2 regions of the Mycobacterium paraseoulense genome follow, and region 2 is predicted to be linked to the other one. Evidence: predicted binding sites of a transcription regulator. Region 2 holds the regulator's gene; the other holds the start of a gene.
The links. Region 2 encodes LexA, which represses DNA repair genes until DNA is damaged. Its sites were predicted from a motif close to CGAACANNTGTTCG; they were not measured.
Positions count from the first base shown of each region.

Region 1 (14,806 bases), 840 kb from region 2:
AACACCGCCTTGCGCAGGTCCGCCTCCACCAGGCTGGCCTCCCGCAACCGGCAGCCGCTCAGGTCGACGCCGCGCAGGTCGTTACCGCCGAGCACCGCCAGCGTGAAGTCGACCTCGTCGAAGGTGATGGGCCGCAGCCGGCACTGCACGAACACCGAGCCCAGCATGCTGCACTGGGTAAACACGCTGTGCCACAACGAGCTTCGCCGGAAGGTGCAATTGCGGAACGCCGACCCGCGGTGTTGGGACTCGGCCAGGTTGGCGCCGTTGAAGTTGCACCCGTCGAACACGGCCCGCTCGGTGTGCAGCCGGCTGAGGTCCTCGTCGGTGAAGTCGTGGCCTTCGAAGTGGCGATCAGCCCACCGCTCGCTCAACTGGCGGTCAGGCTGGTCAGGGCGTATTCGCTGACCGCGATCAGCGCGTCGGTGGCCGACCGGCGGTCCCGGGCGTCGACCGTGATCACCGGGATATGCGCGGGCAGGGTCAGCGCTTCGCGCACCTCCGCGACGGGATAGCGTGGCGCGCCGTCGAACTCGTTGACCGCGACCAGGAACGGTAGGTTGCGGTGCTCGAAGAAGTCGACCGCGGCGAAGCTGTCCTCCAGGCGCCGGCAGTCCACCAGCACGATCGCCCCGATGGCCCCGCGAACCAGGTCGTCCCACATGAACCAGAACCGGCGCTGACCCGGCGTCCCGAACAGGTAGAGCACCAGGTCCTCGTCCAGCGTGATCCGGCCGAAGTCCATCGCGACCGTGGTGGTCCGCTTGTCCGGCGTGGCGTCCAGCGCATCGACGACGGCCGAGGCGTCGGTGAGCATCGCCTCGGTGCGCAACGGCATGATCTCCGACACCGCCCCCACAAACGTCGTCTTGCCGGCGCCGAATCCGCCGGCGATGACGATCTTCGTCGAGGCGTGGGCCCCGGAGTCGGGCCGCATCTCGGAGTGCGTGTCAGAGTGCCTTAAGGCCACGCAGCGTCCTTCCTATCAGTTCGTGGCGCTCATCTCTGGTCGAACGCTCGGACAACGTCCTATGCACCCGAAGGTAGCCGGACAAAACCAGATCACCGACCAGGACGCGCGTGACGCCGAGCGGAAGATCCAGCCGGGCAGAGATTTCCGCCACCGACGGGCTGCCGACGCACAGTTGAATGATCTTGCCTTTCGCGTCGTCGGGGGGCCATCGGTGAGCCAGGCCGGCCTGCAGCGTCTGAATCGGCGCTTCCACGGGAAGGTCGACGTCGGTGCCGGTCCGTCCGGACGTCAGGGTGTAGGGGCGGACCAGGTTGCCTTTACGTGCGGTCGGCCGGGGCTCGCGTTCGTCCATCGCGGCTCACGAGACGCCAGACCGGCGGGTGGACTGCACCACGCCCCCGACCCGCTCGACCAGGATGGCCATCTCGTAGCCGATTTGACCGATGTCGCACGATGTCGCGGCCAGCGTGGCCAGATGCGAGCCGTCGCCGACGCGCATCAACAGCAGGTAGCCGTGCTGCATCTCGACCACCGACTGCAGCACCTGGCCGCCCTCGAACAGCTGCGCGGCGCCGGTCGCGAGGCTGGCCAGCCCGGAGGCCACCGCGGCCAGCTGGTCGGCGCGCTCGCGCGGGAGATGCTCGCTGGCGGCGATCGGCAGCCCGTCGACCGAGACCAGCAGGGCGTGCGCCACGCCGGGGACCTCGCGGGCGAACCGCGTCACCAGCCAGTCCAGGGAGGGGACACCGCCCGCTTGCGGGGGATTTCCGGGTGCGGTCATTGCTCATCGGGCCCTTGGGGATCGCGGGCGTGCGACCGGCCGGTGCGCACCCCGCCGAAGTGGCTGCTGAAGGAGGCGCGCACCGCCTCGGGATCACGGCCCGCGGCGGCGTGCTGCGGTTCGCGGTCGGAGGCGGGCTGGTCCTGGTCGGGCAGGCTCGTCCCGTTGGCCGCGCCGGGAACCAGCCGGGCGCCGGGCGTGCGGACCGGCAGGCCGTGCTCGGCGGTGCGCGACTCCACGGGCTTGTCCTCGGCCGCGGCGGCCAGCGTCCAGCCGCGGTCCCACACCGACTGCCAGTCCAGGTCGGCGCTGTTGACGAGGTCGTGCGGATCGCCGAGCATCTCCGACAGCATCCGCCGGTAGATCACGTCGTCGTCGGCCGGGGCCGTTTCGCTCTTGGGTGCGGCCGGGATCGACGGGCCAGGCGCGCTGGGCGCCGCGGTCGCCGGCTTGTCGGCCTCGCGCGAGCGCGCGGAGAAGAACGCCGACGTGTCCGACGCCGTCCGCGCCGGCGCGGGCTTGGGCTCCGGCTCGGCCGGGGTCACCGGTGCCGCCGGGGCCCCGCTCTCCCACCACGGGGTGGGCAGCTCGCGCCGGTGCCGCCGGGGCGGCTGTTCGGCGGGCTGGGCGGGCACCTCGGTGATGCCGCTGGAACCGGGGTTGCGCCGCGGCAGCAGCGTGACCGGCGGCGCGGGCTTCTCGCCCGCGGGCTGGACGGAGGGTTCGGCGGTGGGTTCCGGCGCGGCGATCGCCGCGGCGAGTTGCGCGCTGGGCGACGAAACCGCGCGGATCCGCGCGGTGCGGACCGGCTGGGCAGCGCCCTCGAGGATGGCCGGCGGCAGGTAGATCTCGGCGGTGGTACCCGAGCCCGTCTCGTTGGCCGCCGGGCCGCGCAGCCCCACCCGGATGCCGTGCCGGGCCGCGATCCGGCCCACCACGAACAGGCCCATGTGGCGGGCGTTGTCGGGGCTGACCTCGCCCCCGGCCTGCAGCCGCATGTTGGCGATGCGCCGATCGGTGTCGTTCATGCCCAGGCCGGCGTCGGCGATCCGCACCACGACTCCCCCCTGGGGATCCGAGCCGCCGCGGGCCGCCGACACCCGCACGGTCGTCGACGGCGGCGAGTAGCGCAGGGCGTTGTCGATCAGCTCGGCGAACAGGTGGATGGCCCCGCCGGCGGCCGCACCGATCAGCGTGCTGTTGTCGGGCAGCCCGGCGATTTCGACGCGGCGGTAGTCCTCGACCTCGGACACCGCGGCGTTGAGCACCGTCGACAGCGGCACCGGGTCGCGCTGGTCGCGGGCGAGCTGCGCGCCGGCCAGCACCAGCAGGTTGGCGCTGTTGCGGCGCAGCCTGGCCGCCAGGTGGTCCAGCCGGAACAGGCTGTCCAGGCGTTCGGGGTCCTCCTCGTTGCGTTCCAGCCGGTCGATGAGCGACAGCTGCTGGTCGACCAGCGAGCGGCTGCGCCGCGACATGGTCTCGAACATGTCGTTGACCAGCAGCCGCAATCGGGCCTCGTCGCCGGCGAGCAGCAGGGCCTGGGTGTGCAGTTCGTCGACCGCGTGGGCGACCTGGCCGATCTCCTCGGTGGTGTAGACCGGCAGCGGCTGCGGCGTCGGCTCGGCGCCGCCCGCCTTGACCCGGGCGATCTCCTCCTCGAGGTCGGTGTGGGCCACCTTGAGGGCGCCGTCGCGCAGGATGCGCAGCGGGCGCACGAGGGCGCGCGCCACCAGCAGCACGACGCCCAGCGCGATGACGATGGCGGAGAGCACCAGGACGGTGTCGACGATCGCGGCGTTGCGCTTGTCGGCGGCCTGGGCATGCACGGACTTGGTCACCGACGCGGTGGCGTCCTTGATGACCTGGTCGGCGATCTCGTCGGTGGTCTGTATCGAGCGCAGCAGGTCGGCGTTGTCGACGAGCACGCTGGCCGGATCGGACATGATCGCCATCCGGGTCACCAGTTGCTGCTGGAGCGTCTTGGCCTCGGGCGAACCGGCGCCGAGGACTTCGCTCATCCCGAACAGCGTCGACGGCTCGGTCCCCGCCAGGGTGATCATCGACGTCCGCAGTTGCGGCTCGGGCAGCTCCGCGCCCCGGGTGACCAGGATCTTCTGCATCGTCATCTGGCCGCGGGCCCCGACCGCCCGGCTCAGGCCCTGGGTCTGGGCGCGGATCTTCTCGTCGTCGACGCGCACCGACGCGTTGATGACGTCCTCCGCGGTCAGCAGGATGGGGGCGTACAGGGTCACCCGCTCCCGCAAACCGAGGCCGTTGTCGGTCGCCTTATTCACGAGCATCTGACCGCCGTCGAGCAGGTTGTTGACTCCCGATCGGACCTCGGGGCTCACGTCGGTGTCACGCAGCCGCGTGTCCAGTTCGTACTTGCGCGCCTCGAAGTTCTTCTTGGCCCCCTCCACGTCGCGCCCTGTGCTGCCCGCCACCAGGGCGACGTCCAGGGCGGACATGTACTTGGTGATCACCGGGACCACGTCGGCGCGGGCCGCGGCCAGCCGCAGGCCACTCGAATTCGCCATCGCGCCCTCGATGCGCAGCGCCCCGAACACCGTCGCCAACAGCAGCGGGACCAGCACGATGGCCAGGACTTTCCACCCGACCGGCCAGTTGCTCAGCGACCAGGCCGGCGGGCGTTTGGCCGGCGCCGCGTCGGCGGCGCCGGGCTGTGCGAACTCGGGCGCGGCCGCCTCGGCCGAGTGGGCCGGGCGGGCGAACATGGTCACGTCGCCACGGCCGCGCGACCGGCCGCTGCGCTGATGCTCAGCGCTCGAGAAAACGAGAGGCTCATGAGACTTCCTGCTTTATCCACCCGTGCCACGCCAGAGGGGGCGCGAGCGCGTTGACGTGGCAATCCGACGAGTATGACAGCCCGCGGCCCAGCTCACCAGAATCCGTACTGAGCAGACAGGCCCCTCCAAGGTGAACCCGCGCGCGGGCGGACGATTCTGGCAAACAGGGGCCGCCGGAAAGCTACGCCGGGCGGAGGCGGAAGATCGCGCATCGCACCTGTTAGCGGTTCGGACGTGCATCGCTTCGATCGACGAGGTGGGTGAGGGCGTGCTCGACCCGGCGCGCCGCCTCCTGCAGTTGTTCGATCTCCGTGTCGTCGAAGTTCGAGCGGGCGACCGTGCCCCGCAACCGGTCGAGCTGCCCACGAACGGACGACTCGTCATCGACGTGCCAGGCCAGTTCCTCCAGGAGCAGGAACAGGCGGGCGATCACCTGTGGATCACTGGAGCCGTACCGACGTGGCTGAGTGATCGCGAGGTCGAGGATGTGGGTGAAGCTGGGGCGGCGCAGCGTCACCCGCACCCGGTCGTCGTCGTCGCGCAGCAGCACCGGGCCGAGATCACGGCCGGCCAGTTGGCACAACAGCGCGGAAATATGCCCCAGCGCGTGGATGGCGGTCGTCGGGTCGTTGATGCCCGGCGAGAGCGCCTTGTTCGCGACGTCGGTGAGCTGCCGCAGACCGTAAGACACGTCCTGCGCCGCGGTGCGCTCATAGCCCACCCTGATGGAGCGCTGCACCGCGCGCTGAAGCCGTTCGAAGGCCTCGTCGGTCATGCGGTCCTGCCGGGGCCATGCCACTCCGATCGGAACCCCTTCGACCAATGAGCTGCCGGGATAACAGTCGATGATCAGGTTGGCGTCCGAGTCGATTGCCGCGCAACGCATCCCGGCCTCGTCGATGCTGGTCAGGAATCCCGATGACGGGGCGGTGATGGCCAGAGCGTCGGCGGGCGGGGCGGGGAGAGCGGGAGGCGGGCGCCGATCGTCGAGCGGGCCCGTCGCGATGCGCACCGTGCGGCTCGCATCATCATGGACATCGCGCAGCATGGTCTCGACGCGGATCTGGCGCGCCAGGTGGGCCAGGAACAACACCAGGCCCAAGACGCTCACGATGCCGAGCAGGAAGGCGACCGTCACCGAGACCCGTGGCACGGACGCCGCCCCGCCGCCGTCGCCGCCACGGACCGCACGCAGGACTGTCAGCGCATAGGTGAACGTGGACAAGAACACCGCCAACGTCGCCTGAACGAAAAGGTCGCTGGTAAAGGTCCGCAGCAGTCGTGGAGAGAACTGACTGCTCGCCAGCTGCAACGTCACCACGGTGAGAGAGAACGTCAACGATGTCACGGTGATCAGTGAGGTGGCGATTGCACTGAGAAGAGCGCGAGCCGCGCCCCCGTCGCCACCGAACAACGCATCGGTCACCCATGGCGGCAACCCCTCGTCTATCCGCGCGTCCAGCATGGGCAGACACACCCCTGCCAGCGCCGCGCAGATGACACTCGCCAGCGGCAACGGCCACAACCGGGTCCGGACGCCGTCGCGCGCGGACTCGAATGTCCGCCTCACCGAAATGTCCGCCTCACCGAACAGCCGCCCCGACGGACCGTCCCAACGGCTGCGACGCCATCCCGGACGGAAAAGATCCGCCGTCGGCGGGCCGGGTTTCTGTTGGGCAAGGGCGGCGGTGGGGATGGGCGCGATCGCGTCGACGTGGCAATCCGACGAGTATGACAGCCCGCGGGCCAGCTCACCAGAATCCGTGCTGAGCAGACGGGCCCCTCCAAGGTGAACCCGCCCGCGGGCGCACGGCCCTGGCAAACAGGGACCGCCGGAAGCTACGCCGGGCGGAGGACCGCGACGAGGAAATCCGAGTCATCGGTGAACGGTCGCAGGTCCCAGGTGGACAGCAGCAGGTCGGGCGCGAACCCGGCCGCCGCCGCGTCGCCGAGGAACTCCGCGAAATCGTAGTCGCGGCCGGCGCCGAAGCCGATCGCCGCCCGGCCGTCGTCCGCGAGGTGGGCCCGCAGCCGGCTCAGCACCGGTCCCCGGGTGCTCGGGGCGAGGAACGCCATGACGTTGCCGGCGGACACGATCACGTCGAACGGTTCGGCGATGCCGCGCGCGGGCAGGTCCAGCTCGGCGAGGTCTCCGACGAGCCAGCGCGGGCCGGCGTAATCCTGCTCGGCGGCCTCGATGAGCGCCGGGTCGACGTCGACGCCGACGACGTGGTGACCGGCGGCGGCCAAGTACCCGCCCAACCGGCCGGGACCGCAACCGGCGTCCAGGATCCGCGCGCCGCGGGGCGCGATCGCGTCGACGAAGCGGGCCTCGCCGGCCAGATCGTCACCGGCCCGCGCCATGGCGCGGAACCGCTCGATATACCAGTGCGAATGTCCGGGATCGGCAGCGACTTTCCGCATCCAGAGGCTCTGCTCGACCATGCGACCATTATCGCGTTGTGTTCAAGCTGATGTTCTACTCCCCGCGCATCCCCCCGAATACGGGCAACGCCATCCGGACCGCGGCGGCCACCGGCTGCGAACTGCATCTGGTCGAGCCGCTGGGGTTCGACCTGTCCGAGCCCCAGCTCCGGCGGGCCGGGCTCGACTACCACGACCTGGCGTCCGTCACCGTCCACCCGTCGCTTCAGGCCGCGTGGGACGCGCTCTCGCCGGCGCGGGTGTTCGCCTTCACCGCGCAATCGACCACCTCGTTCGCCGACGTCGGTTACCGGGCGGGCGACGTGCTGCTGTTCGGGCCCGAACCCACGGGCCTGGACGCCGCGACGCTGGCCGATCCGCACATCACCGAGCGGGTGCGCATCCCGATGCTCGCGGGCCGCCGATCCCTGAACCTGTCCAACGCCGCGGCCGTCGCGGTCTACGAGGCGTGGCGGCAACACGGCTATGACGGGGCGGTGTAGTCGACCGCCGCGATGAGAATCGGGCCGCGCGGCGGTCAACAATGGCATGGCAACCTTCATCACGATCGGTTATGGCGACGAAGCCGGCTACCACCGGGTCAGCGACGAATGCAAACAGGCCGCGCACGCGCGCGACGATGAATTGGGCGCTGCCGGCGCAGTTGTGGGGATCGCGGGACGGCCCGTGACGGTGCGCAATCCGGACCGGGCGGGCGTGCGGGTCGAGGAGGGCCCGTTCCAGCGGTCGGCGCTGCCGATCGCGGGGTTCGCCGTGTTGGAGGCCGACGACCTCGACGCGGCGATCGAGCGGGTGAGTCACACGCCCTGCGCGGTCGCGCATGGGGTTGTCGAGGTGTGGCCGCTCGTTACCAGCCGTTCCAGTGCGTGACCTGCTCGGCGGGCAGCCGCTTGGCGGGGCGGAAGTCGGTGCCCTTGGTGTAGGCGATCGGGAACAAGCCGCCCTGGCTGTACTTGCCGTAGGGAATGCCCAGCACGTCGGCCACCTGCTGCTCACCGTCGCGGAGCAGGTGCAACGTCGTCCAGCACGAGCCCAGCCCGCGGGAACGCAGCGCCAGGCAGAAACTCCAGACCGCGGGGAACAGCGAGGCCCAGAACGACACCCCGCCCAACGGCGTCTGGTCGTCGCGGCCCTCGATGCACGGGATCAACAACACGGGCGCCTCGTGCATGTGCTCGGCGAGGTAGGTCGCGGAGTCGCGGACCTTGCCCATCCGCTCGCCACGGGTGTCCCCCTCGCCGTACTCGGGAGCGGGTGAGCTGAGGTAGGCCCGGGCGTTTTTCAGGTAGACGTCGCCGATCGCCTTTTTCTTCTCGGCGTCCTCGACGAACACCCATTGCCAGCCCTGCGAATTGGATCCCGTGGGCGCCTGCAGCGCCAGTTCGAGGCATTCCATCAGCACGTCGCGGCCGACGGGCTTGTCGAAGTCGAGGCGTTTGCGGACCGAGCGGGTGGTGGTGAGGACTTCGTCGACGGACAGGTTGAGGGTCATGCTTGGAGACTACCGAGGCGGCCGACCCCCGCCGAGCGTGCACTCAGCGCGAAAAATGAGCCGGAATCTCCGCAGTGGATACACGTTCGGCCAAAGAGGTCACCGGAAGTCGCGCGAGCGCGAGCCGACCGCCAGGGTGATGCGGCCCAGCCGCTCGGCGACGACGGTGACTGCGCCGCTTGCGTTTTGGACCTGGCCGCGCACCAGCATCGCGGGCGCGGTGTTGGCCAGCTTGCGGTGCCGCGCCCACACCGCCGGCGTGCAGAGGACGTTGACCATCCCCGTCTCGTCCTCGAGGTTGAGGAACGTCACCCCCTGGGCCGTCCCGGGCCGCTGCCGGTGGGTCACCGCGCCGGCGATCAGCACCCGGTCGCCGTCGGGCACGCCGAGCAGCTTCTCGGCGGGCACCACCCCCATCGCGTCCAGGTCCGCCCGCAGGAACTGCGTCGGGTAGCTGTCCGGGGACACGCCGGTGGCCCACACGTCGGCGGCGGCCAGCTCCAGCTCGCTCATCCCGGGCAACGCCGGGACATGCGACGACGAGCCCACGCCCGGTAACCGGTCCGGGCGTTGGGTGGCGGCCGCCCCGGCCGCCCACAGCGCCTCGCGCCGGGACATGGAAAAGCAACCCAGCGCCCCGGCCGTCGCCAGCGCCTCCGTCTGCGGCACCGAGAGCTGCAGCCGGGTCGTCAGGTCCAGCAGGGAAGCGAACGCGCCGTTGGTGTTTCGCTCCTCGACCAGCCGCTCGGCGAGGTCGTCGCCGATGTGGCGAACGGCGCCCAGCCCGAGGCGGACGGCGTTCCCTGCATCTTCCAAGGTGGCGTGCGCCAGGCTGGCGTTGACGTCCGGGCCGTGCACCGTCACGCCGTGCCGGCGTGCGTCGGCCACCAGCGACTGCGGCGAATAGAAACCCATCGGCTGCGCCCGCAGCAGCGCCGCGCAGAACGCCGCCGGGTGATGCAGCTTGAACCACGACGAATAGAACACCAGCGACGCGAAACTCAGCGCGTGGCTCTCCGGGAAGCCGAAATTGGCGAAGGCCTCCAGCTTTTCGTAGGTCCGGTCGATCACCTCGTCGGGGGCACCGTGCAGCGCGCGCATGCCGTCATAGAACCGGCCGCGCAGCCGCCGCATGCGCTCGGTGGAACGCTTGGAGCCCATCGCGCGGCGCAGCTGGTCGGCCTCGGCGGCCGAAAAGCCGGCGCAGTCGACCGCGAGCTGCATCAGCTGCTCCTGAAAGAGCGGCACCCCCAGCGTCTTTCGCAGCGCCGGCTCCATGGACGGGTGGTCGTAGACGACCGGGTCCAGCCCGTTGCGCCGGCGGATGTAGGGGTGCACCGATCCGCCCTGGATGGGCCCGGGCCGGATCAGGGCGACCTCGACCACCAGGTCGTAGAAGATCCGCGGCTTCAGCCGCGGCAGGGTCGCCATCTGCGCCCGCGACTCCACCTGGAACACGCCGACGGAGTCGGCGTGCGCCAGCATCTCGTACACCGCCGGCTCCGAGAGGTCGAGCCTGGCCAGGTCCACGTCGATCCCCTTGTGCTCTGCCACCAGGTCGATCGCGTAGTGCAGCGCTGACAGCATGCCCAGCCCGAGCAGGTCGAACTTCACCAAACCGATTGCCGCGCAGTCATCCTTGTCCCACTGCAGGACGCTGCGGTTCTCCATGCGCGCCCACTCAACCGGGCACACGTCGGCGATCGGCCGGTCGCAGATCACCATGCCGCCGGAGTGAATACCCATGTGCCGCGGCAAGTTACGAATCTGGTTGGCCAGGTCGACCACCGGCGGTGGGATGCCCTCGACATCGGGCGAATCGGCGAGCCCGTCCCAATGGCCGAGCTGCTTGCTCCAGGCGTCCTGCTGGCCCTGCGAGAACCCCAGGGCGCGGGCCATGTCGCGCACCGCGATCCGTCCCCGGTAGGTGATGACGTTGGCGACCTGGGCGGCGTAGTCGCGGCCGTAGCGGTCGTAGACGTACTGGATGACCTTTTCGCGCTGGTCGGACTCGATGTCCATGTCGATGTCGGGCGGTCCGTCACGGGCGGGCGACAGAAAGCGCTCGAACAACAGCTCGTTGGCCACCGGATCCACCGCGGTGACGCCCAGGGCGTAACAAACCGCGGAGTTGGCCGCCGATCCCCTGCCCTGACACAGGATGTTGTTGCACCGGCAGAACCGGGCGATGTCGTGGACCACCAGGAAGTAGCCCGGGAACGTCAGGTGCGCAATGACTTTCAACTCGTGTTCGATCTGGGAGTACGCGCGCGGCGCGGCATCGGCCGGCCCGTAGCGGTCTCGCGCCCCCATCATGGTCAGTTGCCGCAGCCAGCTGTCCTCGGTGTGCCCGGCGGGCACGTCGAAGGGCGGCAGCTGCGGGGCGATCAACGCCAGCCCGAATGCGCACTGTTCACCGAGCTCGGCGGCGGCGGTCACCGCCTCGGGCCGCTGGCCGAACAGCCGGGCCATCTCCTCGCCGGACCGCAGGTGCGAACCACCCAGTGGGGCCAGCCAGCCCGCGGCGGCGTCCAGGGACTGCCGCGCCCGGATGGCGCCCATCGCCATGGCCAGCCGACGCCGCGACGGCCCCGCGAAATGCGCCCCGGTGGTGGCGACGACGCCGACGCCGAAGCGCGGCGCGAGGGCGGCCAGCGCCGCGTTGCGCTCGTCGTCGAGCGGTTGACCGTGGTGGGTCAACTCGATGCTGACCCGCCCAGCGCCGAAACGATCCACCAGGTCGGCCAGCGCTCGCTCCGCCGCGTCCGGACCGCCATTGGAAAGCGCTTGGCGGACATGGCCTTTGCGGCATCCGGTGAGGATGTGCCAGTGCCCGCCGGCGGCCTCGGTCAGCGCGTCGACGTCGTAGCGCGGCTTCCCTTTCTCCCCGCCGGCCAAGTGCGCCGCGGCCAGCTGCCGCGACAGCCGCCGGTAGCCCTCCGGGCCGCGGGCCAGCACCAGCAGGTGCGGGCCGGGCGGATCGGGCGTCTCGGTGCGGGCCCCGCGCCCCAGGGACAGTTCCGCGCCGAACACGGTGCGCAGCTCGAGCTCGGCGGCCGCTTCGGCGAACCGCACCGCACCGTACAGGCCGTCGTGGTCGGTCAGCGCCAGCGCGCGCAACCCCAGCCGGGCGGCCTCCTCGACCAGCTCCTCCGGCGTGCTGGCCCCGTCGAGGAAGCTGAACGCCGAATGCGCGTGCAGCTCGGCGTATGGAACGGACGAGCGGGCCGCCCGGGTGTCGTCCGGCGGCCGGTACGTTCCGCGCCTGGGTGACAGGGGGGCGTCTTCCCCGGGCACCACCGGCACGCCGGCATGGCGGGGCTTGCCGTTGAGCACCCGCTCCATTTCCGCCCAGCTCGGCGGGCCGTTAAACCAACCCACGGCCGACAGTCTATCGAATGTGTGTTCGAATTTCCTCCGGCCCGGCCAACCGTTGTTAAACCGATCTTCAACTCATAAACAAGCTCTTAACGCCGCGCGCCTACCGCGGGCGCGGGGGCCGGGCAGACACTGGTAACCAGGCGAGATTTTCGGCGGGGGCGAGCATGGCGCAGGTGAGGGCACTGGATACGGCATTCCTGACGGCGCGGGATCCCGACCAGCACGCCGGCCTGGCGATCGCCGCCGTGGCGATCGTCGACGGCGGCGCACCCGATTACCGGCGCCTCAGTCGCCTTCTGGCCGAACGCATTCGGACGATACCGCGCTGCACGCAAGTGCCGCGTGCGCACCCGCCGGATCAGGACTGGGTCGACTGCCCGGGATTCGACCTCGCCCAGCACGTGCACAAGGTGGCGATCCCCCGGCCGGGCGACGACGCCGAGCTGGCCGGGGCCATCTCCCACGCCCTCGAGCGCCCCCTGCGCCCGGACCGTCCGCCGTGGGAGTGCTGGGTGATCGAGGGCCTGAAGGGTGGCCGGTGGGCGATCCTGATGAAGACCCATCACCGCCTGCTCGGCGGCAGCTCACCCGCGCATCTGCTCACCAGGCTGTGTGACGACGCCGACGACGACGCCTTCGCGGATGCCTCCGTGGACAAGCAGCTTTCGCGGCCGTCGAGGCGGCGGGAGGTCTGGGCCGATGCGCTGTGGCGGGCGTCGTGGACCGCGACCGGCGCCGTGCTCGCCGCGGTCTGGCCCGCGCTGCGGACGGGGGACCGGGCCGCCATCCTGCGCCGCTACGCCACGGTGCGCGTCCCGATCGCCGACGTTGACCGCGTCTGCCGCCGGTTCGATGTCACCATCGACGACGTCGCGCTGGCCGCGGCCACCGAGGGCTTCCGGACCGTGCTGCTCGGCCGCGGGGAGGAGCCGCGGGCGGGCTCGCTGCGCGCCCTGGTGCCGGCGCCCGCCCGTTCGCCTTACCTGCCGGTCGAACACGACGACCCGGTCCAGCGCTTGCGCGCGGTGCAGGCGAGGTGGAACGACAAGGAAACTCACCCGCCCCACACCGGCGGCATCGTCGAGTCGGCGCTCAACTCCTTGCCGAGCGTGGTGCGGGACAACGTCATACAGCTGCTGTCGCGGCTGCCGCAGCGCGCCGTCGTGACCTTGACGACGAACGTGCCCGGACCCCGGCACCGGCTGCGCCTCATGGGCCAGACGATGGTGCGCGTGCTGCCCGTCCCGCCGACCGCCGTTCAGTTGAGCACCGGGGTCGCGGTGCTGAGCTACGGCGACGAACTCGTCTTCGGCATCACCGCCGAGCCCGGCGCCGCGTTCGACGTCACGTGCCTGGCCGCCGGGATCGAGCTGGGCATGGCGCGGCTGGTCGCGCTCAGCCAGGACTCGGTCCTGCTGTTCAGCGGTCGCCGCCGCAAGCGGTCGCCGCGCGCGTTCCCCGGCCGCGCGCCGGGGCCGCGCCCGCCTTTCCCCGGACAAGCGCGGCACTGACCCGCTCCCGGCCGGTCCGACCATCGTGAGAAGGTTGGGGCATGCCACAGTCGGGGCCGGTCGTCATCGACCCACGCCGCCATGACGCCGTGCTCTTCGACGCATCCGACGCCGCCCTGGACGGGCGGCTGCGTGAGATCGGGGTGGGCACCGCCGCTTTCTCCTCCCCCGAAAGCCTGTCGAGGGTGGCCGACGGCCTGGGCGCGCGACCGGGCCGGTGCGTGGTCGTCACCACCGACGCGGCGGCCGTCGAGGCCGCGCGTGCCGGCGGGTTCGCGTTGGTCATCGGCGTCGACGCCGGGCCTGGTGACGCGCTGCGAGGCGCCGGCGCGGACGCGGTCGTCGCCGACCTCGGCGAGGTGACCGTGCGCACCGGGGACCGGCGAATGTCGCAGCTGCCCGACGCGCTGGTGGCCCTCGACGACCTGGCCGCTCGGCGGCCGGCGGTGTTCTTCGACTTCGACGGCACGCTGTCCGACATCGTCAACGACCCGGATGCCGCCACCCCGGTCGCGGGCGCCACCGAGGCGCTGCAGCAGCTGGCCGCCCGGTGCCCGGTCGCGGTGCTGTCGGGCCGGGATCTGGCCGACGTGACGAAACGGGTTGGGGTGCAAGGAATCTGGTATGCCGGTAGTCACGGCTTCGAGCTGACGGCGCCCGACGGCGCGCATCACCAGAACGACGCCGCCGCGACGGCCGTGCCGGTGCTGGAGCGTGCGGCCGGCGAGCTGCGGGAGCGGCTGGGCGCCATCCCCGGTGTGGTGGTGGAGCACAAGCGCTTCGGGGTCGCCGTGCACTACCGCAACGCCGCGCGCGACCGGGTCGGCGAGGTGGCGGCCGCGGTGCGCGCGGCGGGCCGGCGCGACGGGCTCCGGGTGACCACCGGCCGCGAGGTCATCGAGCTGCGCCCGGACCTGGACTGGGACAAGGGCAAAACGCTGCGCTGGGTGCTCGATCACCTGACCGAGGCCGAGTCCGGTGTCCGGACGCCGGTCTATCTCGGCGACGACATCACCGACGAAGACGCGTTCGACGCGGTGCGCGACGGTGGCGTGCCGATCCTGGTGCGGCACTACGACGACGGCGACCGCGCTACCGCGGCGCAGTTCGCGCTGGACAGCCCGGCGCGGGCCAGCGAGTTCACCGCCCGCCTTGCGGGCCGGCTGTCCCGCTAGGCCTGGACGTATTCCACCGCGCCGTCGTCGAGCACCACGCGAGGGCCGGAACCCTCGGCGTCCGACGCCTCGGTCCGGAACACCGCCTTGCCCGGTTCGGTGCGCCAGATCAGCGTGGTCAGCGTCTCGCCGGGAAACACCGGCGAGGTGAACCGCGACGCGATCGAGGTGACGTTGGCCGCGACGCCGCCACCGAGCTCGGCGACCAGCGCGCGGCCCGCCACCCCATAGCTGCACAGCC
Region 1 is NZ_AP022619.1:5,136,814-5,151,619, reverse strand. Features, by position in the region: gene G6N51_RS24105 (pentapeptide repeat-containing protein) at 1-374, opposite strand, end outside; gene G6N51_RS24100 (GTP-binding protein) at 371-937, opposite strand; gene G6N51_RS24095 (DUF742 domain-containing protein) at 951-1,325, opposite strand; gene G6N51_RS24090 (roadblock/LC7 domain-containing protein) at 1,332-1,754, opposite strand; gene G6N51_RS24085 (ATP-binding protein) at 1,751-4,495, opposite strand; gene G6N51_RS24080 (DUF2254 domain-containing protein) at 4,782-6,131, opposite strand; gene G6N51_RS24075 (class I SAM-dependent methyltransferase) at 6,401-7,006, opposite strand; gene G6N51_RS24070 (tRNA (cytidine(34)-2'-O)-methyltransferase) at 7,024-7,488, shown strand; gene G6N51_RS24065 (YciI family protein) at 7,535-7,876, shown strand; gene G6N51_RS24060 (nitroreductase family protein) at 7,854-8,498, opposite strand; gene G6N51_RS24055 (error-prone DNA polymerase) at 8,598-11,879, opposite strand; gene G6N51_RS24050 (wax ester/triacylglycerol synthase domain-containing protein) at 12,044-13,390, shown strand; gene otsB (trehalose-phosphatase) at 13,432-14,565, shown strand; gene G6N51_RS24040 (MaoC family dehydratase) at 14,562-14,806, opposite strand, start outside.
Region 1: G6N51_RS24055 (error-prone DNA polymerase) is a predicted target of LexA. The motif match lies at 11,894-11,907, and genes of this name have one in related genera.

Region 2 (14,806 bases):
CACCTGCCGGCCCTGGCAGGCCCGGCGGACACCGCTGATGACCTTCTCCCTGCTGAAGGGCTCGGTGACTCCGCTGCGTTTGACCACGGCCAGCACCGCGGTCTCCACGGTGGTGAAACGCCGTCCGCACTCGGGGCACGATCGGCGGCGCCGGATGGCCTGCCCCTCATCGGTTTCCCTCGAGTCGATCACCCGGGAATCGGGATGACGGCAGAACGGGCAATGCATGACCGCTCCTTCGCCGTGCCGACTACCAGGTACCGCAGCACTTCGAGCGTACCCGTGCGCTTACCCGCACGCGCATACGCGGCCGATAAGCGGTCCCGGCACGGCGGTCCTCAGCCGACCGGGGCGATCAGGGTCTGACCGGCCACCACACTCGGCGAGTTCATGTCGTTGAGCTCGCGGATGCGGTCGGCCACCTGGCGGGCCGGCGCGTCGGGCGCCACCCGGTGCGCGACGTCCTGCAGCGACTCCCCCGCCTCGACGCGCACGACGGCCAGCCGGTCGGGCACGTGCGCTCCCGAACTCCCGGAGGCGCCGTTGAGCACCTGACCGACATTCCCTACGAGGCCCAGCCACAGAGTGATCGCACCGGCGGCCAGCGCCAGCCAGACGGTGGTGGCCACCGTGACGGGACGCTTGCGGTGCGGCGCGGCGGACATCGCGACGCCCGTGCCGCGGTAGCGCATGGGCGCGCCCGCCGGTCGCGACGGGACGGGGCGGCGCGAACGGGCCAGCGCGTCCCGGCCGTAGCCGAGGCCCTCCACCGGTCCGTTGACCGGACGCCGGGGGCTGCTGGTACGCGGCGCCAGCGTGTGGATGGTTGTCATCTGCGTTCCTCCGGTCAACTAGATTCGCTCAGCTGTTCGACTGTATCGCTCGTGTGTTCGAAATCCGAACATGTGAGCGAAGCGTGTCGCACGAGTCGAACGCTAGACCACGCCACCGACAAGTCCGTGGTCCCCAGAGCTGACATGCGGCTGAAATACCCGATCCGCCGAAGAGTTACACCTTTGTGATTAACGATGTCGATGGCGATTTTGTGCCCGTCCGCCACGGCGACACGCCAGTCGAACACATGTTTGATTCTTGGGCGCGGTGGGGCTACATTCAGTGCCATGAGCGACAGCAACGACACCTCATCGGCCGGCGCGGGCGGTCGACTGCACGCCGTCGATTCATCACTGACCGAACGGCAGCGCACCATCTTGAACGTCATCCGCGCGTCGGTCACGAACCGCGGCTACCCGCCGAGCATCCGGGAGATCGGCGACGCCGTCGGCCTGACGTCGACATCGTCGGTGGCTCATCAACTGCGCACCCTGGAACGCAAGGGATACCTGCGTCGCGACGCGAACCGCCCCCGGGCGGTGGACGTCCGCGGCGCCGATGACGACGTGGCGGCGCCGGCCACCGACGTCGCCGGGTCGGACGCCCTGCCGGAGCCGACCTTCGTCCCGGTCCTGGGGCGCATCGCGGCCGGTGGGCCCATCCTCGCCGAGGAAGCCGTCGAGGACGTCTTCCCGCTGCCGCGCGAGCTGGTCGGCGAGGGCACGCTGTTCCTGCTCAAGGTCGTCGGCGACTCGATGATCGAGGCGGCGATCTGCGACGGCGACTGGGTGGTGGTGCGACAGCAGAACGTCGCCGACAACGGCGACATCGTCGCGGCCATGATCGACGGGGAAGCCACCGTCAAGACGTTCAAGCGGGCGGGCGGTCAGGTGTGGCTGATGCCGCACAACCCCGCGTTCGATCCGATTCCCGGCAATGACGCGACCGTGCTCGGCAAGGTCGTCACGGTGATCCGCAAGGTCTAGCCCCGTGGCGCGACCCCGCCCGGCTCAGTCCGCCTTGACGAAGCCGTTGGCCTGGGCCACTTCCTCACTGGACAGCCAGATTTCGGCGAGCGTGTCGTGGTAGAGCTCGCTGCCCGGCGTGTAGTACAGCCCGAAGCGGGCGCTCGCCTTGATCGGGTATCCGTCGGGCGCCTGGTAGGGATCGTCGAGCGGTAGGTGGATGGTCGGGCGCCCGGCCGGCCCGGCCCCCGCGCCGCTGTCTTCGTCGTCCGCGGCCGCGTGCCGCCCCCCGCGCTGCTCGGATGGGGTGACCGCCGGCGCGGGCGCTTCCGCATCCGTGGCGGCGGCCTCGGCCTCGGCCTCGACCTCGGCGACGTCCGCGGGCACGTGCGCCACCGCGATGTCCGGATACTCCGCCTCGGGCGCGGCGGCCTCGGCTGCACCGCCGTCGAATCCGGCGTCCGCAGGCGCGTGCGGCACGGCGACATCCCGGTACTCGGCCTCCAGATACTCGTCGTCGGCGTGGTCGTCGGCGTGGTCGGCGGGCTCGTGCTCATCGCCGGCGTACTCGGCGTCGGCGTAATTCGCATCGGCGTAGTCGGACTCGCCGTACTCGGACTCGCCGTATTCGGATCCGGCGTATTCGGCCTCTATTTCGGGGTAGCCGGCCTCCGACAGGGCCGCAGGCGAGACGACGGAGAAGGAGTCGGTGTCCACCGCGTCGGGGTCCTCCTGCTCGCCCGCGAATGGACCCTCGTCCGCGCCGCCGCGCCGCCAGCTGACCCGCCCGGCGGCCTCGGCTTCGGGGGCCCCCACCTGGTGGCCGAACTGTTCGGTGGTGACGTCCTCGTGCCCCCAATGCTGGTCGCCCACGGCGTCGTACCCGCCGGCGAAGTCGGGGTGCGGCTCGTAGTCGGCATCCTCCTGCGCGGCACGACGCCGACGCCACCCGAAGGCCAGCAGCCCCGCCAATACGATCAGCACGACCACCGGAATGACGGCCAGCAACCACCACGACTGCCACGTGAACTTCTTGGGATGGGCCGGCATCGCCGAATTACTCGGCTGGTTCTGGCCCGACACCTGCAGGCCGGACAGCAACGGCGCGAGGTTGGCCGGTTCCGTGCTGAACGTGTTCTTCGCCCGGTTCCAGGAGATCTTGCCGCCGGCGAACTGCTGGGAGACGACGTCGCCGTCGAGGGCCTGGTCAGCGACGGGAGCGCCCAGCTTGCCGGCCGGCCCGCGGAGCTTGTCCCACGCCGCCTTCATGGCCCCGCGCACCACGAACGCGCCGTGCTCCGAAGTCCAGAAGATCACCGGCTTGTCAGCACCGGAGAAGGTGACGACGCGGCTGGACGGGATGCCGCCGTCGGACTCGGTGGCGGTGGGGAATCCCAGGTCGCTGCCGGCGGGTCCGCCCAGCGACTCGTACTTGGCCAGGATGTTGCTTTCGACGGCGTTCGCGCCGGTGGCCGGGCTGAAGTACACCTTTCCGTTAGCGAAGTCCTGGGCGATCCCGTCGCCGCCGATCGGATACTGCGCGCCCTTCTTGACCCCCAACGGCCCATTGGGGCCGCCGGCGGCACGCCATGCCATGTTGATGGCCGCGGTGGGGTCGATCGCCACCTGCAGGCCCTTCAGCTGGTCGGCCAAAGCCGGGGGCTCGGTGGTGAACTGCTTCGTCTGCCTGTTCCACGAGACCTGGCCGCCGCTGAACTTCTGGGCGGACACCTCGCCGTTGTAGGTTTCGTCGCCGACCGGGACCCCGAGCACGCCGCCCGAACTGCCGAGCTTGTCCCACGCGGCGTTGATCGCGCCGCGCACGACGAACGCCCCGTGGTCGGGCGTCCAGAAGATCACCGGCTTGTCGCTCGCCGAGAAGGTGGCCACCCGGCTGTCGGGTCCGGCCAGGCCGGGCACTTCGTTGATGGCCGGGAAACCCAGATCGCTGCCGGCGGGGCCGCCCAGCATCTCGTATTTGTCCAGGATGGGCCCGTAGACGAATTTGGCGCCGGTCGCCGGGGTGAAGAACATCTTGCCGCCGTCGAAGTCGAGCGCGAAACCGTCGCCGGCCGGGTACACATCGCCCTTGCGGGCGCCCAGAGGCGAACCGTCACCGCCGGCCTTCTCCCACGCCGCCATCATGGCCGCCTCGGCGTCGCCGATGGGGGACGCCGCTGCGGGGGGCGCCAGCAAGGCGGCGGCGGCAATTGCCGCGGCGGTCAAGCTGACCAGCGCGCTCCCGACCAGCCTGCGCATGTGACCTCTCTGCCCGTTCACCAAGCCTCCCAGCCGACGGCTATTCCCCTATCAGCGGCTACGCCCGCGCCTGCACAGCCGGCGAGCGAGCCGCGGTACCACCGCGGGGAAACAACCCCGTTCCGAACCGCATTTTTGCCGGGCTCGCATAACTTTGCTCCCGCCAACGAAAAATGCGAAGTCAGATCACGAATATTACAAAAACGGATACCACGCCGATGTCGAAATGATGCCGAGCCACGCTCAAATCGCGGCCAACCGCACCGTCGCTCGCGCGATGTTCGGATAATCGTGTCGAAACCCGCAGCCGACAACCGCGTGTGCAATAAGCAACGGCCGCCGTCCTGCGTGACGACCGGGCGCCCGCAGGCGGTGCCGAACTTCACCAGGTACCCGGCGGCGTCATGCTTTTCGGCTCGGCAGTCGGCCATTACCCGGGCGACGTACCCGAAACACATGTCCCGACGGTACGTGAGGCCATTAACTCTTTCACGATCTACCCGAGAAAACCGGCCGCGTGGCGGGCACCGATCGGGTTTGCCGTAACCGTGCGAATTGGCCGGCCGATCGCGTTGTCGACCAACGGTGTTTGGGCTAGACCCCCAGGCTGCGGCCGATGATCTCTTTCATGATCTCGGTCGTACCGCCGTAGATGGTCTGCACCCGCGCGTCCAGATAGGCACGGGCGACGGGGTATTCGCGCATGTAGCCGTAACCGCCGTGCAGTTGTAGGCACCGGTCGATCAGGTGTACCTGCTTTTCGGTGGAGTACCACTTGGCCATCGCCGCTTGCTCGGCGGTCAGCTTCTTGTCCAGGTGCAGCCGGATGAACTCGTCGACCATCATGCGCACCACGGTGGCTTCGGTCGCCAGCTCGGCAAGCACGAAACGGCTGTTCTGGAAGCTGCCGATCGGCTTGTTAAATGCCTTGCGCTCCTTGGTGTATTGCAGCGTCTGCTCGAGCACCTGCTCCATCGCCGCGGCCGCCATGATGGCGATCGAGATGCGTTCCTGCGGAAGGTTCTGCATCAGGTAGATGAACCCCAAGCCCTCCTGCCCCAGCAGGTTTTCGGCGGGCACCTTGACATCGGTGAACGACAATTCGGCGGTGTCCTGTGCGTCCAGCCCGATCTTGTCCAAGTGGCGGCCGCGTTCGAAGCCCTCCATGCCGCGTTCGACCACGAGCAACGAAAAGCCCTGCGCCCCTTTGTCGGGATCGGTCTGCGCGACCACGATCACCAAGTCGGAGTTGATTCCGTTGGTGATGAACGTCTTTGCGCCGTTGAGCACGTAGTGGTCACCCTGCTTGACCGCGCGGGTCTTGATGCCCTGCAAGTCGCTGCCGGTTCCGGGTTCGGTCATCGCGATCGCGGTGATGAGCTCGCCGGTGCAGAACTTCGGCAGCCAGCGCTGCTTCTGCTCCTCGGTAGCCAGGGCCAGCAGGTACGGCGCCACGATGTCGTTGTGCAGGCCGAAACCGATGCCGCTGTAGCGGCCGGCGGTGGTCTCCTCGGTGATGATCGTGTTGTACCGGAAGTCGGAGTTACCGCCGCCGCCGTATTCCTCGGGCACCGCCATGCCGAGGAAGCCCTGCTTGCCGGCTTCGAGCCACACGCCCCGGTCGACGATCTTCGCCTTCTCCCATTCGTCGTGATGGGGCGCGACATGACGATCGAGGAAGGCCCGATAGGACTCGCGGAACAGCTCGTGCTCCGGCTCGAAAAGCGTGCGCTGGTACTTGACGGCACTGCCCATGTGGATGACCTCCGGCGGCTGGGAACTCTGTCGCCCAACATATACCAACCAGACGGTTGGTCGGCAGACGGCGGGGTCGGGCCGCCGCGGAGATCAGCGGGCGGCGAACTCTTGCAGGCGCCCGGCCAGCGCCACCGGGACCCGGGCCTTGATCCGGGTGCCGTCGGGGTGGTGCTCCTGCTGCTGCACGCGCCCGTCGGCGTGCAGCCGCGCCACCAGGTCGCCGCGGTGGTACGGAATCACCACGTCCACGGCCGTGTCGGTGGGAACGGCGAGCTCCCCCATCCGGCGCCGAAGCGCGTCGATGCCCTCGCCCGTCCGCGCCGAGACGAACACCGCGCCGGGCAGCGCGTGCCGAAGCTTGGCCAGGGTCAGCCCGCTGGCGGCGTCGACCTTGTTCACCACCAGCAGCTCGGGCGGCGGGTCGCCGTGATGGTCGGCGATGACCTCGGAGATCACCTCGCGCACCGCGTTGATCTGGGCCAGCGGGTTGGCGTCCGAGCCGTCGACAACGTGCAGCAACAGGTCGGCGTCGACGACCTCCTCCAGCGTCGAGCGGAACGCCTCGACCAGCTGGGTGGGCAGGTGGCGGACGAACCCGACGGTGTCGGTGAGCACCAAAGGGCGACCATCGGAGAACTCGGCGCGGCGGGTGGTGGGCTCCAGCGTGGCGAACAGCGCGTCCTGCACCAGGACCCCCGCCCCGGTCAGCGCGTTGAGCAGGCTCGACTTGCCGGCATTGGTGTAGCCGACGATGGCGATCGAGGGCACGTCGCTGGCCAGGCGCCGGCTGCGCTGGGTGTCGCGGACCTGCTTCATGTCCTTGATCTCGCGGCGCAGCTTGGACATTCGTTCGCGGATGCGGCGGCGGTCGGTCTCGATCTTGGTCTCACCGGGACCGCGCAGGCCCACGCCTCCCCCGCTGCCGCCCGCGCGGCCACCGGCCTGCCGGGACATCGACTCACCCCAGCCGCGCAGCCGGGGCAGCATGTACTCCATCTGGGCCAGCGACACCTGCGCCTTGCCCTCCCGGCTGGTGGCGTGCTGGGCGAAGATGTCCAGAATCAGCGCGGTGCGGTCGATGACCTTGACCTTCACCGCCTTCTCCAGCGCGGTCAGCTGCGCCGGCGACAGTTCACCGTCGCAGATCACCGTGTCGGCGCCGGTCGCCAGCACCACTTCGCGGAGCTCCTGGGCCTTGCCCGAGCCGATGTAGGTCGACGGGTCGGGCTTGTCGCGGCGCTGGATGAGGCCTTCGAGCACCTGCGAGCCGGCGGTCTCGGCGAGGGCGGCCAGCTCGGCCATGCTGGCCTCGCTGTCGGCGGCGGTGCCGTCGGTCCACACGCCGACCAGCACGACGCGTTCCAGCCGCAGCTGGCGGTACTCGACTTCGGAGACGTCGGCGAGTTCGGTGGACAGTCCGGCGACGCGGCGCAGCGCGGACCGTTCTTCCAGGGCGAGTTCGCCGGTGCTTGGCTCCGCAGGAGCGTGAGTTTGGAATTCAGGTTGTGTCATAGGCAATACACGATGATGCACGGCGGATCGGCGTCGCGCACTCGAATTAACGCGGCTGCGCGTTCCACCATTCCTCGCTGATCTCCCCGTGCGCCACCAGTACCGAGGGCCCCCGCAGGTAGCTGGTGGCGTCGGTGACGGTGACGACGACGTCGCCGCCGGGCACCCGCACCGTCAGGCTGCCGGTGGCCGCACCGGCGGCGGCGAGCGCGGCCACGGTGGCCGCGACCGTGCCGGTGCCGCACGAGCGGGTCTCGCCTACGCCCCGTTCGTGCACCCGCATCCGCACCGCGCCGTCGGCCGGTGCCGTCAGGACTTCGACGTTGACCCCCTCCGGGAACTGGGCGTGGTCGAAGGCAACCGGCGCCGCCACGTCCAGCGTCGCCAGTTCCTCGTCGGTCAGGTCCGGATCGACGCACGCCAGGTGGGGATTGCCCACGTCGACCGCCAGGCCGGTAAACCGCCGGCCGCCGACGAGCGCGCTTCCCGGACCGAGCGTGTTGGCCTTGCCCATCTCGACGCTGATGTCGGCGCGGGCCGCGCCGGCGTGGTGCACGGTGACCGGCCGGGGCCCGGCGAGCGACCCGACCACGAATTCGTCGCGGGCCTCCAACCCGCTGGCCCGCAGGTAGTGCGCGAACACCCGGACGCCGTTGCCGCACATCGGGGCGAGCGAGCCGTCGGCGTTGCGGTAGTCCATGTACCAGTCGGCCGAGGCCACGCCGTCGGGCAGCCGGTCGAGCACGCCGGCCGAGAGGGCGGCACCGGCGGTGGTCACGCGCAGCACCCCGTCGGCGCCCAGCCCACGCCGCCGGTCACACAACGCCGCCACCCGGGCCGCGGTGAGGTCGAGCGTGGCCTGCGCGTCCGGGAGCACCACGAAATCGTTCTCGGTGCCGTGGCCCTTGGCGAAGATCATGTGCGCCACCCGCTCAGGATACGTGGCGCCAGGCCCGCAGGGCCTCGTCGACGAGCCGGGCGCCGTCGTCCGCGTCCAGCCAGCGGACCCGGTGGTCGCGGCGGAACCACGACCGCTGGCGTCGCACATAGCGTCGGGTGCCCACGTACGTCTGCTCGCGCGCGTCGCGCAGCCGATCGGCGCCGCCCCCGGCGTCCAGCGCCTCGATCACCTGCGCGTAGCCCAGGGCGCGCGACGCGGTGACACCGTCGCGCAGGCCCGTGGCGAGCAGCGCACTCACCTCGTCGACCAGGCCGTGGTCGAACATCGCGTCGGTGCGGCGGGCCAGCCGTTCGTCGAGAAGCGTTGTCTGGCAATCCAGGCCGACGATGGCGGCGTCCCACCTCGGGGTGCCGATGCGGGGTGCCGACGCGGCGAACGGCCGGCCGGTCAGCTCGACCACCTCGAGCGCCCGCACGGTGCGCCGCGCGTCGGTGGGCAGGATGGCCGCGGCCGCGGCGGGGTCGCGACGGGCCAGCTCGGCGTGCAGGCCCCCCACCCCCACCTCGGCCAGCCGCTGTTCCCAGCGTGCCCGCACGGCGGGATCGGTGGCGGGAAACGACCAGTCGTCGAGCAGCGACTGGATGTAGAGCATGGAGCCGCCCACGATGACGGGCACGGCGCCGCGGGCGGCGATCGCCTCGACGTCCGCGGCGGCGGCGGCCTGATAGCGGGCGACCGTCGCGGTCTCGGTGACGTCCAGGACGTCGAGCTGGTGGTGCGGGATGCCGCGGCGTTGGTCGACGGGCAGTTTGGCGGTGCCGATGTCCATTCCCCGATAAAGCTGCATGGCGTCGGCGTTGACGATCTCGGCGCGGCCCCCGACCCGTTCGGCGACGTCGAGCGCCAGCTGCGACTTGCCGGTTCCGGTGGGGCCGATGATCGCCAGCGGTCGCACGGCCACCTCAGAGCTGCCAGGCACCGGCGAAGTAGCCCACGCCGTAGGGGGCACCGCGGTACAGCTCCTTGGCCGATCGCGGGCCCGGCTCGGCCAGGCCGGCCAGCACCTGAAAGGCGACCCGGCCCAGGATCTGCCGCGGCAGTCGCGCCAGGGCCGCGACGTCACCGGTGGCCAACGCGTCGTCGAGGGCCAGCTGCGCATCGGCGTTGCCGGGGTCGTAACCACCGGGGGCGGCCGGAGTCAGGGTGTTCGCGCCGTCGGCCACGACCAGGACCCCTATCGGCTCGGGAGACCGGTCGATCTCGGCGCGCAAGCGCCTGCCGCGGGCCAGCGCGGTGTCGGCGTCGTGGTCGGCGGCGTAGACCCGTGCCTGCGCGGTGGCGTCCGGCCGGACTTCGCCCCGGACCCACGCGGCCAGCAACGCGCACACCGGCAGGTCGGCCGGCGCCCCGACGTCGGCCCGCGGGGAAAGCCCGACCCGTATGTCCGCGCCGAAACCCGCGAAAGTGCCGGCCGCGCCGGGGCCGAACGCGTCGTCGCGCCCGGCGGTCCCGATGACGGTCCAGCGCGCGGGCAACAAGACGGCCGCCGCCAGCACCGCGGCGGCCAGGTCGGTCACCTCCGCGGCGGCCGCTCCGGCGAGCTCGGGCACCAGCAGCGGAGCCGACGGAACGATCGCGATGCCGCTGAGCACGCCACCAAACTAACGTTTCGCCCGGGCGGCGCGCTCAGGCCTCGGCCGTCGCCGCCAGGATGGGATCGTTACAAGGGCCGGCCTCCCCGTCTTCGGACGACCACACGCCCGGCGCGATGTCTCCGGCGTCGCGCCCGACCTGCGCGACCATGGTGGCGGCCTCGCCGCGGGCCAGCGCGATCGTCGCCACGATCACGACCGCCACCGCTGCGACCAGCACGAAGGCCTTGGGCCCGGCGGCGCCCAGCGTTTCGCCGAGCACGAAGATGCCGAGCAGACCGGCCACCACGGGCTTCGCCACGGTCATCGTCGGCATGGAAGCCGTCAGCGCTCCGGCACGGAACGCCGACTGCTGGAAGATCATCCCGGTCAGCGCCAGCAACAGCCAGGGAACGAACTCGGGCGCGCTCAGGACGGCCAACGGGCCTTCCTCAGCCAGCTCGACGATGCCCTTCGTGAGCACCGCGAACAACGCCAAGGCCGAACCCGCCACCACCGCGAGCAGGGCGGCCGCGATCGGGCTGCCCGACCAGAGTCGTGCGGCCACCACGCACGCCACCAGCAGCGGCACCATCACCGCGGCGACCACGGCCCAGGTGCCGACCGATGCGCGCTGACTGCCGGCGGCCGGGTCGCCGATGATGATGACCACGGCCAGGGCACCGGCCAGAGTCACCGCCCACACCCACTCCCAGCGGGTCACCCGGCGCTTGGTCAGCCGGGCGTAGATCGGCAGGGCGAACAGCAACGCCGTCACCTGCAGCGCGGTCACCAGCACGACCGAGCCCCAGGCCAGGGCCCCGGCCTGCAGGCTGTAATTGACGACCGCCGCCAGGCCGCCCAGCCACCACCGGGTGTCCCGCAGCGACATGCGGAACAACTCGAGATGGCCAACCTGCTTGTCCGTGATCTCCTGCGCCGAGCGCTGACGGATCACATCGCCGACCGCGGATGCCAGCGCCGCACACACCGCGATCAACGCCGCAATATCAACCTTGGACACGGACGACCCCTCACCTCACGAGATTTCCACCAGGCGTTCCCCCGGAGAGCCGGTATACACGTGGCGTTTGCGGCCAGTTCAACTACAACTGTATGGCTATGCGCACTGCGTTGACCGCCTGGTAGGTAACCGTTTCATTGTTACTTCACAAAGCTAGGTAACGACTGTGGGAACTCTATGTATTCACATACGCCCGCCCGGGCGGGCGGGACCGGCGCGCGGCTGTCACGCCGGTTGACCGGCGGCACCCGCAAGGGCCTGGTCGACCCCCGTCCGGGTGGCCACCGCATCGCCGCGCGCGAGCTCGACGGTGGCCACCGTCATCGCCAGCGCCGCAACGACCAGGGCGACCGCGCCGGAGCGACCCGTGTTCAGTGTCTCGCCCAGGACGACGACGCCCAGCACAGCCGCCACGACCGGCTGGGACACCTCCAGGGTCGGCATCGACGCGGTGAGCGCTCCGGCCCGGAACGCCGACTGCTCCCAGGCGAATCCCGCCAGCGCGACCAGCACCCAGGCGTACAGCTCGGGTGTCCGGAACACCGCCCATCCCCCGTCGCCGAGCCGGTGGACGGCGCCCTTGGTGAGCACCGCGAACACACCCCACAGCGAACCGGACACGAACGCGAGCAGCACCGCGGCTGCGGCACCGCCCAAGACCCGGGCGGCAACGACGCATCCGAGCAGCAGCGGAGCCAGCACCATCAGCACGGTGGCCCAGGTCCCCGGCGACGCGGTCGAATGACCCGCCTGCGGGTTGCCGACCGTCACGATCACGGTCACCGCGGCGGTCAGCACGACGGCCCAGGCCCATTCCCGGGCGGTCACGGCGCGATCGGCCAGCCTGGCACTGATGGGCAGCGCGAACAGCAGCGAAAGGACGAGCAACGCCTGCACCAGCAACACCGAACCCTGAGCAAGCGCGGCCGCCTGCAACGCGATGCTGACCACGAGTATTAAGGCGCCCCACCGCCACCGTCGATTGCCGAGCAGCCTGCGGAAGAGCGCGAGCTGCCCGACCGATGGGTCGGCGATCCGGTGTGTCGCGCGCTGCTGCAGTACATCGCCGATCGCGACACAGAGCGCGGAGGCTAACGCGAGCAAAGCGGCAATGTCCGCCTTGGCCATGGTTTCTCCGTCCGAGTCGGGGTATGGACATGTGTCATACCCCATGTGTCTGCGCCGGTGCATCCCGAGCCGGAAGGTCAGGGTGGCGGCGCGTGGGCCGCCAGGCTGCTTGAATACTGTTAAGCAGCTGCTGGACGGGCCGCGAGGGCCACCCACCGGCGCAGCACACGGTGCCGCTACGCGCGGCAGGTGCGCGGAACAGCGACCGCGCGAAGGGTAGGTGACGAGCGATGACGGCTGACGATCCGAACGGCGGAACTCCGGCGGGGCCGGTGCCCCAACCGGTTTCGCGCCCGGTGCCACGCCCGGGACCGCGTCCCGGTCCCCGGCCGGCGAACTCGGGGCCACGGCCCTTCACCCACGCGGTGCCGGCTCCGCCGGCCAGCGATCCGCACCGGTTCGGGCGCGTCGACGACGACGGGACGGTGTGGCTGATCACCGCCGGCGGCGAGCGCATCGTCGGCTCCTGGCAGGCCGGTGACTCCGAAGCGGCCTTCGCCCACTTCGGCCGCCGCTTCGACGACCTGAGCACCGAGGTCACGCTCATGGAGGAGCGGCTCGCGGCGGGAACCGGTGACGCCCGCAAGATCAAAGCCCACGCGTCCGAGCTCGCCGAAACACTGCCCACGGCGGCCGTACTGGGCGACATCGACGCGCTGGCCCGCCGGTTGACCAGCCTCATCGACCAGGTCGAGGCCACCGTCGCCGAGGAGCGATCCCGCCGCGACGAGCATCGCGCCACCCAGACCGCGCGCAAGGAGGCGCTGGCCGCCGAGGCCGAGGAGTTGGGCGCCAACTCCACGCAGTGGAAGGCGGCCGGTGACCGGCTGCGGGCCATCCTCGACGAGTGGAAGACCATCAACGGCCTGGACCGGAAGGTCGACGACGCGCTGTGGAAGCGCTATTCGGCGGCCCGGGAGGCGTTCAACCGGCGGCGAGGATCCCACTTCGCCGAACTGGACCGTGAACGCCTGGGCGTTCGGCAGGCCAAGGAACGACTCTGCGAACGCGCCGAGGAGTTGTCAAGCTCGACGGACTGGACCGCCACCAGCGCGGAGTTCCGCAAGCTGCTCACGGAGTGGAAGGCGGCCGGCCGCGCGGCCCGGGATGTCGACGACGCGTTGTGGCGGCGGTTCAAGGCAGCCCAGGACGTCTTCTTCACGGCTCGCAACGCGGCGACTGCGGAGAAGGACACCGAACTGCGCGCCAACGCCACCGCCAAGGAGGCGCTGCTGGCCGAAGCGGAGAAGATCGACACCGGCAATCACGACGCGGCCAGGGCGGCGCTGCGCGCCATCGCCGAAAGGTGGGACGCGATCGGAAAGGTGCCGCGGGAGCGGTCGGCCGAATTGGAGCGTCGGATGCGCGCGGTCGAGAAGAAGGTGCGCGATGCGGGCGAGGCCGATTGGTCGGACCCGCAGGCGCAGGCCCGCGCGGAGCAGTTCCGTACTCGCGCCGAGCAGTACGAGCAGCAGGCCCAGAAGGCCGCGGCGGCGGGGCGTACCAAGGAGGCCGAAGAGGCCAAGGCCAACGCCGACCAGTGGCGGCAGTGGGCGCAGGCGGCCGCCGAGGCGCTGACCCGCAAGCCCTAGGCTCCGGGCTCCCGGGGCGCTCGGTCCATCGACTCGCCGTTCCCGTTCGGTGCGCCCGGTCCGGGATCGTCCAGGCTGTCGAGCAGCGTCATCGACTGCTGCTGCGCCGCGACCCGGCGCCGCTCCTCCTCGGCCGCGAGTTGCACGATGGTCCGCGACCACACCACCCGGGCCCATTGGTAGGACAGCACGAGGACGACGATCCACGCCACGATCAGCCCCACCCCGGGGCCGGGATGCCCCGCGGCCACCGTCTGGCGAGACCAGATGGCCAACAGCCCCGCCGCACCGGCGAGCGCCGAACCCGCCAGCGCGACCCAGGCCAGCGCCCAACGCCGCGTCACCAACGCCAGCATCGAGAACCCGACGCCGAACACCAGCGCCAGCCAGGCGAATACCCGCGACGGCAGCGCCACCGCTGCCGCGCCGGCGCCGTGGCTGCTGAACAGCACGTCCCAGCCCCGCACCGCGCCGGTGTGCGGGAGGATGAAAGATCCCAGCAGCACGAAGACCAGGATCGCCACGACGAAACCGCGGGGGCCCGGGTCGAATCCGCGCGCCACGCGGCGCTCGGCGGCCTCGATTTCGGTCCGCAGGGCGTGGAAATGCGGGTGTTCTTCATTCATCGGGCACATCCAAGGGGTTCTCTGGGTTCTCTGGGTTCTCTGGGTTCTCTGGGTTCTCTGGGTTCTGTGGGTCCTGCGGGTTCGGTGCGGCCGGCAGGCGGTCCGACGGCGGGCATGCCGAGACCGATGCCGCCCGGGCGCTGCCCGGCGGCGTGCGCGTCTCCCGCGCGGGTTTGGCGATGACTGAGAATTCCGGCGTCGGCGATGAGGTGGTGCGGTGCGGCCTGGGTGACCACCACGGTGACCACGTCGCCGGGTCGCACCCGGTCGTCGGCGCTGAAGTGCACCAGGCGGCCGTCGCTGGCGCGGCCCGTCATCCGCGCGGTGTGGGTGTCCTTGCGTCCCTCGCCGGCGGAGACCAGCAATTCCACGGTCTGACCCACCAGCGCGCGGTTGCCCTCGAGCGAGATCTGCTCCTGCAGCTCGACCAGCCGCTCATAGCGTTCCTGCACAACGGCTTTCGGAAGCTGCCCGTCGAGTTCGGCGGCCGGGGTGCCGGGCCGCTTGGAGTACTGGAAGGTGAACGCGGCGGCGAACCGGGCCTGCCGCACCACCTCCAGGGTGGCCGCGAAGTCG
Region 2 is NZ_AP022619.1:5,973,512-5,988,317, reverse strand. Features, by position in the region: gene nrdR (transcriptional regulator NrdR) at 1-228, opposite strand, end outside; gene G6N51_RS28175 (LysM peptidoglycan-binding domain-containing protein) at 339-833, opposite strand; gene lexA (transcriptional repressor LexA) at 1,122-1,820, shown strand; gene G6N51_RS28165 (LGFP repeat-containing protein) at 1,845-4,079, opposite strand; gene G6N51_RS28160 (acyl-CoA dehydrogenase family protein) at 4,653-5,813, opposite strand; gene hflX (GTPase HflX) at 5,907-7,328, opposite strand; gene dapF (diaminopimelate epimerase) at 7,375-8,247, opposite strand; gene miaA (tRNA (adenosine(37)-N6)-dimethylallyltransferase MiaA) at 8,261-9,184, opposite strand; gene G6N51_RS28140 (class III extradiol ring-cleavage dioxygenase family protein) at 9,192-9,881, opposite strand; gene G6N51_RS28135 (DMT family transporter) at 9,916-10,884, opposite strand; gene G6N51_RS28130 (DMT family transporter) at 11,110-12,012, opposite strand; gene G6N51_RS28125 (DUF349 domain-containing protein) at 12,243-13,604, shown strand; gene G6N51_RS28120 (Rv2732c family membrane protein) at 13,601-14,239, opposite strand; gene miaB (tRNA (N6-isopentenyl adenosine(37)-C2)-methylthiotransferase MiaB) at 14,227-14,806, opposite strand, start outside.